Regions from separate parts of the Trichocoleus sp. FACHB-6 genome, predicted to be linked through region 2. Evidence: predicted binding sites of a transcription regulator. Region 2 holds the regulator's gene; the other holds the start of a gene.
The links. Region 2 encodes NtcA, which controls nitrogen genes in cyanobacteria. Its sites were predicted from a motif close to TTTGTANNNNNNNNTACAAA; they were not measured.
Positions count from the first base shown of each region.

Region 1: a site for NtcA is predicted at 3,462-3,481, ahead of H6F66_RS09155 (DUF4327 family protein). Genes of this name have one in related genera too.

Region 1 is NZ_JACJOY010000050.1:33,381-38,577, reverse strand. It holds gene H6F66_RS09175 (DNA adenine methylase) at 1-675, opposite strand, end outside; gene H6F66_RS09170 (DUF751 family protein) at 1,007-1,213, shown strand; gene rbfA (30S ribosome-binding factor RbfA) at 1,262-1,663, shown strand; gene H6F66_RS09160 (glycoside hydrolase family 3 N-terminal domain-containing protein) at 1,660-3,267, shown strand; gene H6F66_RS09155 (DUF4327 family protein) at 3,557-3,796, shown strand; gene H6F66_RS09150 (hypothetical protein) at 4,002-4,394, opposite strand; gene H6F66_RS09145 (hypothetical protein) at 4,643-4,984, opposite strand.
Region 2 is NZ_JACJOY010000023.1:30,900-36,096, forward strand. It holds gene H6F66_RS04295 (GTP-binding protein) at 1-438, opposite strand, end outside; gene H6F66_RS04300 (DUF3146 family protein) at 703-966, shown strand; gene H6F66_RS04305 (pre-16S rRNA-processing nuclease YqgF) at 1,015-1,422, opposite strand; gene H6F66_RS04310 (DUF3084 domain-containing protein) at 1,477-3,087, opposite strand; gene ntcA (global nitrogen regulator NtcA) at 3,196-3,867, opposite strand; gene fabI (enoyl-ACP reductase FabI) at 4,207-4,983, shown strand; gene hisB (imidazoleglycerol-phosphate dehydratase HisB) at 5,093-5,197, shown strand, end outside.

The DNA of each region.
Region 1 (5,197 bases), on a different contig from region 2:
TTCTGCAAATATATTCCTAAGTTTTATCTGATTGTCTTCATTAAAGGAATAGCGACTATAGGCTGTGAAGTAACTGGTATCGCTTAGAGGATGATAGGGCGGATCGAAATATACAAAGTCATCAGAATTTGCGTACTTCAGGATATCTTCAAAAGGTCTAACATCAATTACAGCAGACTGAAGTGCAATTGATACTGAACGCAGTAAATCTGGCTGGCAAATCGGAGGATTGACATATCTGCCTATGGGTACATTAAATTTACCTTTGGAGTTTTCTCGATAAAGTCCATTAAAGCAGGTTTTGTTTAAATAAATTAAACGAGCGGCCCTTTCTAAGTCTGTGTTATAAGACAGCGATCGCATCTCATAATAATAGGCTTTATTATGCTTTTTTTGATGCTCTGACAACAACTCAATTAAGTGCTCAACGTTATCTCTGACGCACAGATAAGTTTCAATTAAGTTGTTATTTATATCGGTTAATACAGCTTTTTTATGAAGATTTTGATTAACATAAAAAAATACAGCGCCCCCCCCTAAAAATGGCTCGTAGTAACTTTTAAAATTTTTAGGTAAATAATATTTGTACTGTTCTAGTAATTTGCTTTTTCCTCCCGCCCATTTTAAAAAAGGTTTAGGAAGATTTTGATTTTTTGTGTTGGGTTGTACTAGCATTTAGCAATAAGTTTAGATCAACTATATAAAGATTTTACAATTTTACAATATAAGGGCTTAAGATAAATAGTGATTTAGATAAATAATTGCTGAAAATTAAAACCTTAGTTGTAACAGTTAAAAGCCATAAAATTAACCATACTAACGCGCTTTAAGCAAGTTAATAGGTGTATAATTGGTTAGTGTTTGGGCGAGAAGACCAATAAGTGAGATCGCGCTTATTCCGTGACGATAGCCGGATAAAGCGATCGCGCTCTTGCGGACTAGTCGAACTTGCGCTTTAAATGTTAACAGTTAAAATGCAGTACCTTATAGCTGCGGTCTCCAACATATGTTTGATGGCTTTTGGGATAACGTCTCTCGCTACCCTCGCTACTTGGTGACAATCATCCTGGGGGTGTTCTTTTACGCCTTTGCGTGGTTGCAGCCACTGATGAAAAACCCGATAAGCGCGATCGCCACGATCGGCTTATTTGTAGCAGGCTTAACTTTTGTTGCCCTCACCCTACGGGCGATGCTGGGGTTGGGCCCAGTTTAGTACGATAAAAAATCATTGCTCAGACTGTCTTAAAGGCAGCGGACTACTATGGCTACGAGTCGTCGCGTTTCTCGCGTTTCAGCACTAATTAAACGCGAAATCAGCCAATTGCTGCTCCAAGAAATCAAAGATGACCGCGTAGGCGCTGGAATGGTCAGCGTTACAGATGTCGATGTTTCCGGCGACCTGCAACACGCTAAAATCTTTGTCAGCATCTATGGCACCGATGAAGCAAAAGAAGAGACAATGGCTGGTTTAACGGCAGCAACCGGATTTGTGCGCCGGGAATTAGGTCAACGACTGGGGCTGCGTCGGACACCAGAAATAATGTTTCTGGAAGATGAATCTTTGGAACGGGGCGATCGCCTTCTGAGTTTGATAAATCAGCTTAGTAATGAGCGTAAGCCAGGAAGTGGGGAAATGGAAGACATCGTTGAGGCTGAAGATTGAAATCTGTGTCGGAGTCGCTACCTGAGTGGGAATCGCTAACTGTGCCACAACAGGTAGCGCAGATGTTTGTAGTCAGAGCATCGGGCTACCTGTTCGATCACCAAATTCAGTACCCAGAATGGGAACCACCCAGAGCAAAGCTGCAACACTGGATACAGGATTTGGGTGTTGGCGGTGTAATTTTGTTGGGAGGCAGTGCGGGAGAATTGGCACTGCGATCGCAACAACTGCAAAGTTTTGCCACAATCCCTCTGCTGATTGCCGCTGATATTGAAGAAGGCGTTGGGCAGCGGTTTTCTGGGGCAATTTGGTTTCCCCCGCCGATGGCGATTGGAGCAATTTACCGGAAAGATGTCGCCAGAGCCTTGCACTACGCCCAGGAAATGGGCGCTATTACCGCCTCGGAAGCACTAGCTATAGGGATCAACTGGGTGCTTGCGCCCGTCGTAGATGTCAACAACAATCCCCTTAACCCAGTCATTAACGTGCGGGCTTTTGGGGAAACCCCAGAGGAAGTAAGCCAGCTGGCATCTGCTTTTATTCGGGGCGCACAACGTTTTCCGGTGTTGACGACTGCCAAGCATTTTCCCGGACATGGCGACACGGCGGTTGATTCTCATCTAGATTTGCCCGTCTTGCCACACTCACCAGCACGACTAGGGGAAATTGAACTGCCACCGTTTGCCTCAGCGATCGCATCTGGTGTTGACGCTGTGATGAGCGCTCATCTGCTCATCCCCGCCTGGGATATCGAACGCCCCGCCACTTTGTCTTATCCTATTTTGACTTCTCTGCTACGGCAAGAGCTAGGATTTGAAGGTTTAATTGTCACCGATGCCTTGGTAATGGGAGCGATCGCTAACCGTTATGGAGCTTCGGAAGCCCCCGTCTTAGCTGTAGAAGCCGGGGCGGATATTTTGCTAATGCCAGTAGATCCGGCTGGTGCCATCCAAGCAGTTTGTGACGCTGTGACAGAGGGGCGCATTTCCGAGGCGCGAATTCGCGCCTCGGTTGAACGCATCTGGAAAGCTAAGCGCAAGGTACAGGGAAGTAGGGGAGACTTGGTATCCCCAATCCCCAATCCCCTACAACTCGCCTCACCTCACGCACTAAACACATCTGCAAACATTTCGCGAGATTCCCTGCTAGTTCATGGCCAGGTTCCTCTGCCTAGAAGCACAGGCAACTTACGCAATTTAATAGTGGTGGATGACGTACTCAATTGTAAGTTTTTAGGTAAACTTGCCCCGGCTGTGGCATTACCAAAAAGCTTAGGCTATCAATTGCAACTGGTTGACCACCATACCCCGACTGTGGCATTGTCAGAAGCGATCGCTTCCATCTCGACAACACAAACATTGCTTCAACTTTTCATCCGTGGCAATCCTTTCCGAGGCAGTGCTGGCTTAACGCCCGTTGCCGAAGATTTGTTTAAAAGATTATTAAAAAACGCCGAGCTACAAGCCTTGGTAATTTACGGTAGCCCATATATTTTAGAGCAGTTTCTTCCGCATCTGCCGCCAGATATACCTTGCGTGTTTTCTTATGGACAAATGTCAGAAGCTCAGGCGATCGCTCTTGAAGTTTTGTTCCCTCCCCAATAAATAGACTGTTAGAGGTATGGCAGTTTTTTAAACTTTCTTTAAGGTTTTGCCTGTCCTACCTTTATTTATTCATAAATCAAGAGCGCTAGGCTAGGCTTACTACGCCCTTCCTGGCGTAATTTCATCCCTATATAGACGGAATTGATTGTCAAAAGTCCCTGACTTTTGCAATCTTTATTAAAAAGAATATTTAGTTTGTAACTCAATATACTGAACTTTTTATATGTTCGCGCTACGAACTATTCGTTAATATTAATTTTAGATCCGTTAGTTTATAGGTTGAGGACTTATGAGCGTTGACACAATGCTAACTGGTGCGTCTGTATATTCCATCGATGTTATTCAAGATGAAGCACGTCAATTAGTGGAGAAGGGAGTTGTGACTCGTCAGCAACCGATCTACGTCCTTTGTCAGTACATTCCCGCTCGTGAGTGGGTTTGTGTTGAGTGTGAACTAGAAAGGTGCAATATCTTACTCCGCGATCGCATCGGCGATCTGATGGGTCAAGAAGAATGGGATAACGACTGATAAATCTAGATTGAAGACAATTTTAAGACAAGGAGAGCGGTTCACCAGGAAACTTGGTGCAACCAAAAGCAATCCGTCCTCCACGCTTAAAACATCACAGTGGAAGACAGCTATCTCTGGATTACCTACCAATTTTTACTTTTAATGCCCGATCTAGAGAACTTATCTCTTATGCGGGTTTGACAAAATCAATTCTAAAGCCGATCTAAATCTCTGAGTCGGGGTTGCGTAGCTTCTCTAACTCAGTCCGCATGGCAGCAATTTGTGCAGTCAACTCCTGTAGCTCTATCTGCACATCCTGTTGGGCAACCGATGTTGTCGAGGTTGTGACGGTGGAACTGGGTGTCCCATAGGTAGCCGTACTCTCAGTCCGATCAGTTGGTGTTATTAGCGAGTCAACAAAACTTCGAGCTACCTGCTCAGTTGTCTCTCCTTTTACTGCCAACTGCTCTAAGAGCAAATTTGAGTCTGTTTTTAACAGTTCAAGATTTTGTTCTCGCTTTTGCGGGTCTTGTACGCTCTCCACCAGGGAAGCCGTCGCACCCAAGGTGACGCGAAATCCTTTGTGTACTAAGTCAAAGAGATTATCAGAGTTCATTAGGTAAATTGAGCCAAATTGAATGATTTGATAAGAATCGAGTGATCGCTATAGTTGACTTCCTTTTGGGATGCCAAAATGCGAACTGTGGGGCAAAGCTCACATTGGTGCCAGCTAAGCAAAGACACCAATGACATCTAAACTTGCCGACCATTTTAAGCATACAAAGGGACATTGTGCTGAGATACAAGCTTAAAAGCATCCTTCTTAAGAAAGATGCTTTTAAGCTTGCTTTTAAGCTTCCTGGTTTAGCTTACCTGCTCTAGGTACTGATTGATATCCTCAATCAAGCGAGTAAGTTCAGCTTCCGTAGTCAAGCGGATGCGTTCATCACGCAGGGTAAGCAGAACTTTAGCTGCAAAAGGGCTGGGCCAGATATTAGGGTTGCAGAAAATCTCTAGAAAGACATCTCCGGTGTAGCGATACTCCATTGGTTTTTGGGGATTGGTTTTACCGCCGCCACCAGCTACCAACTTAAGACTCTGCATTAATTGTGCGATCGCGCCTTGTAAATCTTGCGCCGCTTGGGGCGTAAAGCTGAAGGTGACAGAGCCTTCAACCAGGTTAAGCCTGAGTTGTGAACCGGACATGAGTAATTAACAGTGAGAAGTTAGGAAGCGAGGATTGAATTAACTCGTAACTATAACTTCTTACCACACAATAGAATCTGTAGGTTGAGTTTCGCGATCGCTCAACCCAACTTTATTTTCTGGGTGAGGTTCTTCAACCCAACCTGCAAAATTTTTTCTAACCCGAAATAGATGCTATCAGCCAACAATAGGTTCTAGACTGGGTGCCATAAA
Region 2 (5,197 bases):
AATCCCCGGAGTGTCAATCAGCTGAATCTGGGAATTGCCCAGACTTGGCAGCGTGACTCGCAAAACTTCGGAATTACTTTGTGCTTCAGGCTCATTTTCCAGTTGCCAGCTGGCATCTTGATGAGTGCGGGTGACACCATGAAGAGGCCCGGTTTCAAACACGTTCTTACCCAATAAAGCATTGAGTACGGAAGATTTGCCCCTTCCCACCATGCCAAAGGCGGCAATTTGGACGAGTGACTGATCTAACTTGTCCAGCATCGTTGCCAAGTCCTCAATTTCGGACTCCAGTCCTGCCCGTTCTTGGGAAGTAAGATCCAAATTGCCTACCAGGTCTCGCAGGGCGTTTTGCGCCTTTTTGTAGTTCAGTTCTGCCTGGATATCATCAAAGCTGAAAATGGCGCTGTCTAATTCTTGATCCAAAGCGCTGTAGTTCAATTGTGGTGAAGGTGACTGGTTGGAATTTGGGGTTGCGTCAGATGTTGAACGAGTCAAAATTGCACCTACTGTCTTGCCTGGAGTTACTCTTCTTTCATCCTAGTCACTGCCCGTCGAGTCTGGCACTTTCCATGTCTAGGGGCGTATTTGCTTTTGAGTTTTGGCAAATGCAAGTCAGCTGTGAGAATGATGTTATCTACACGTGCGTAGCCATAAGTTTAGTATTGTTGCTGAAATTTTGGCATTTGAATCAGCTGAGTGATTGTGAGTTCTAAACGTTTACCTCAAACCACTGCCTACGTCCGAATTACCCAATTGTCCTGGCAACAGGGTTTTCTGAAAGGGGAAGTTACAGCGGCGCAGTATGAGTGGCAGTTCCATTGGTGTTTCCGACAGGGGGAGTTGTCGGTCTCACCTTCTTTGGGACGCGCCCTAATTCTGGAACCATTAGGGCGGTTTTTAGAGCAGAAGGATTATCAGTTGGAGCCTGGGGGAGACTATGCCTTTACTATCAGGGCAGAACTTTAGCCAGTGGTCCGTTGATGATTACCAATTCCTGATTCCCAGCCGTAGTGCTTAGTTATTAGTTGTTTGTATTTTTAGGTACCTTTCGATGAGGAGGATGGCGACAATATCATCAATTGGTCGGGGTGGTTCGCGCAATCCTTTGGGGATGAGGCTAGAAAGGCCTTTTGGGGGATACATTTGCCAGTAGCGATCGCGTGCTTCTAGAGTGCTGTAGCGCTCATCTACCATGACTATCGGCAACGATGCAGGTAATTCTGTCTGAAGTTTCTTTTTCCAGGTTTTGGCTGTAGTTTGATCGCCCATTACCAGAGTAGCGATCGCGAATTGTTCGCACAAGTTTTTGATGATTGCGATCGCTTCTGGTGCTGGCACCACCTGATGATAATCCAGTATCAGGTCAAGTCCCATCACGGCTATACCACACTTATCGCGCCCTGGATCGAAACCTAAAATCATTTTAATTGGGAATTAGGAATTGGCAATTGGGAATTGGGAATTGGGAATTGGGGATTACATACTAAAAATTACCTCTCCATTCTGCACGACTACCAAATTCAGTTTCAGCGGCCCTATGAGATATGTATCTTCTGCCACTACCGCCTTGAGATCGATAGGCTGCTTGAACTTTTTTAGCTTCTCAATAAAGCGAATCAGGCTGGTAATTCGACCGTCGCCTACCTGAATTGTATCGTTCAAAATTCCAGCTCGATTGGCTCGGAACTGAGATGCTCCCAAGAGCAGATCGATCTGCTGCCGGATTTGTTGGTCGTTCATAGTTGAAGGGTCGGCAGATGTTGCGGCGATGATATCACCACCACTGAACACAATTTTATTCACTGTCGCGTCTGCAAAGACTTGTACGTCTTTTTCGCCTTGGACGTAGTTGCCAGCCGAGAAAATTCGCACCAGGTAGGGGCGACCATCTTTAATTTGGTTAAGCAGTTGGTCTACCTGGGCTTGGGTAATTTGCACTACGCGCTCATTCACCATCTTGTTGTTATTGTTGTTACCAGGTCGCGTAGCTTTCATTGCTGTGCGATTTGCTTCTCGTAAAAGCTGATCTATAACCTGACGGGCGGCGGCGGGATCGACAATGCGGAAGACACCAAAAGCCAGAACTTGACCGCGCTGGAGCGCGACGTTACCTTGACGCAAGGCTTGATAGGATTGGTAATACTGTTCCAGGTCTGCTACTTCCTGCTCTAGGGCAGCTTGTTGTTTTTCTATTTCCTTGAGGCGAGTTTCGCGCTGGGCAATTACTTGATCTCGTGCGGAAATTTCCTCATCAAGTTGGGCGAGGGCTGTGTCTCGCTTGGCGATTTCTCGATCGCGTTGGTCAATGCTGTTTCTCAGGTTGGAAATTTTTTGATCAAGTTCCGCCAAGGCTTGGTCACGAATGGCAATTTCCCGATCGCGTTCTGTGATGGCTTGGTCAAGCTTGGCAATTTCGCGATCGCGTTGAGTAACTTGGCCCTTGAGTTGGGTAATTTGAGCCTTTACGCGATCGCGCTGCTTGATTAGTTCCTGACGTTCCCCTTGGAGTTGTTGAATTTCCGAACGTAGATTTACCGCTTGTCCAGAAACATTTTCCAGCTGTTGCTGGGTTTTCTCAAAGCTAGCCGCAACGCTTTTAAGTTCGCGCTCTGTCTTACTCAGTTGTGCCTCTGTCTGGGCTTGTCTGCCTAGTGCTGCCGCCAGAGACTTATTAATGGCATCCAGACGCTTCTGGGCGGCTTGCTGCTCGGTGCGGGCTAGTGAGAGTTCGTTTTCAGTTTGTTGTTTCTGGGCTGCAACTTTGGAGAGTTCGCTTTCAGTTTGTTGTTTCTGGGCTACAGTTTCGTCAAGCTCCCGACGAGCGGTTCTGAGTTTTCGCTGAATTTCATCAACTTGAAACACGCCTGTGCGTAACGGCTTGCTGGTGGCAAATAGGATCGTCAGGGTTGAGGCGGAAATCATCAAACCTGTAAGAATTGTAACTAAGACCGCAGTTTTCTTGGGACGCAGATTGAACAGACTCAGCCGCGCTTTTCCCACGCGAGTGCCAATGCGATCGCCCAAGGTGGCGATCGCACCACCCAATACCAAAATCGATAAAATTAAGACCAGCGCACTGGTGGCCATTTTCCAGCTTCAGCTATCACCTCTCAAGCTTAAGCATAAAGGCTTTTTTATGATAGACGCTGGTACTTCAACTATTGATTAACAAAAGCTGACAGTGCAAAAGATGTTTTAGGTGAACTGCTGGCTCAAAGCTACCGGGTTATGAACGGTAATTTTTTTCTTATTGATAGAAATCATTTTCTCGGAGCGTAAATCTCCCAGTAACCGGGTGACTGTAACTCTTGTGGAACCAATTGCTTCTGCGATCGCTTGGTGAGAAAGCTTCAGATCAACTGTAATTCCATTGGGGCCTGGAACGCCAAAATCTCGACAGAGAATCAACAAAAAACTCACCAATCGCGATCCCATATCCCGGTGCGCCAAAGTCTCAATCATCATCTCTGTTTGCAAGATCCGCGATGAAAGCCCCCGCAGCATCAACATCGACAATTCTGGATTATCCTTGAGCGCTTGCTCCACCTGTTCAATTGGTGCTGAAAGCAACTCCACAGGCGTAAATGCTACTGCGTGATAAAATCTGTCTGACCGATTCCCGGTAATCAACGACAGTACGCCAAAGACGCTGTTTTCTCGCAGCAGCGCCACTGTAATTTCTTCCCCAGCTTCGTACACGCGAGACAGCTTCACAGCTCCTTTGAGCAAAAAATATACCCGTTCAGCCGGGTCTCCGGGGAAAAAGATAGTTTTGCCCCGATCAAAGGTTTCCACCACTGGCGGAAACGCCCCACCTCCGATTTGACGGAACACAGCTGCTAACGGTCTATCTTGCGTCACTACCACTTCCTTTATCCTTATTGCTGCCCTAGAAACTCTTCTGGGAATTACAACCGACTGTGAGAAATTTCTGACTTTAGACACTGATAAACTGACTCTTAGGCAGTTTTTTGTGCTGCTTGATACATAATTTTAAAGTTCTTTTATCCTCCAAGTTTTTCCAAGTGCCTCAACCCCACGGCGCAAATCAGACTGTTAAGGAAAATGTCTATATCTTGACAATACCTGTTTGATAAGCTGGGATGCAGTTTGAGTCATGTTGAGTAAGCTTCGATCCGGACGCAAGCTATCTTAATTACCGCCCTAAATCGGATATTCTCTAATATTGCCTTCAAAATTGACATCATGCTAGATTTATCAGGAAAAAATGCCCTAGTTACTGGCATTGCCAACAACCGCTCAATCGCTTGGGGTATTGCCCAGCAGTTACACAAAGCTGGTGCAAATTTGGGAGTTACTTATCTACCAGACGACCGAGGACGCTTTGAGAAGAAAGTCGCCGAATTGGTAGAACCTCTCAACCCCAGTTTGTTTTTACCTTGCGATGTTCAGAATGATGACCAAATTCGTTCTACATTTGATGCCATCCGCGATAAGTGGGGCAGGCTAGATATTTTAATCCATTGTCTTGCTTTTGCCAACAAGGACGATTTATCAGGTGATTTTAGCAACACCACTCGCGCTGGCTTCACCCAAGCTTTGGAAATTAGCACCTACTCGTTAGTTCAACTGGCTGGGGCGGCGAAACCACTGATGACAGAAGGCGGCAGTATTGTCACGCTTACTTATTTGGGCGGCGTTAAGGTGATCCCCAATTACAATGTCATGGGCATTGCTAAGTCTGGCTTGGAAATGAGCGTGCGTTATCTAGCCTCGGAGATGGGGCCTGCTAATATTCGCGTGAATGCAATCTCAGCTGGGCCGATCCGCACTCTAGCATCATCGGCGGTGGGTGGCATTCTGGATATGATCCATCATGTTGAGGAAGTAGCACCACTGCGGCGAACTGTGACTCAGACAGAAGTAGGAAATGCTGCTAGTTTCTTGTGCAGCGACTTGGCAAGTGGGATTACGGGTCAGGTGCTGTATGTAGATGCTGGGTACGAGATTATGGGAATGTGATGTAGGGGCTGGGGATTGGGGACTGGGGAAAGAATCTAACTTACCCCATTCCCTAGCTCGATAGCATAGAATAATAAACTTACTTGTTTCTTGTTAGTGAGCATCTGCTATGCAGACAAGCGATCGCGTTTCCACCACTCCGCACCTTGAACAATTTTTATCACCTCGCACGGCTACGGTTGCACGTAAGACGGGCGAAACTGATGTCTTGGTG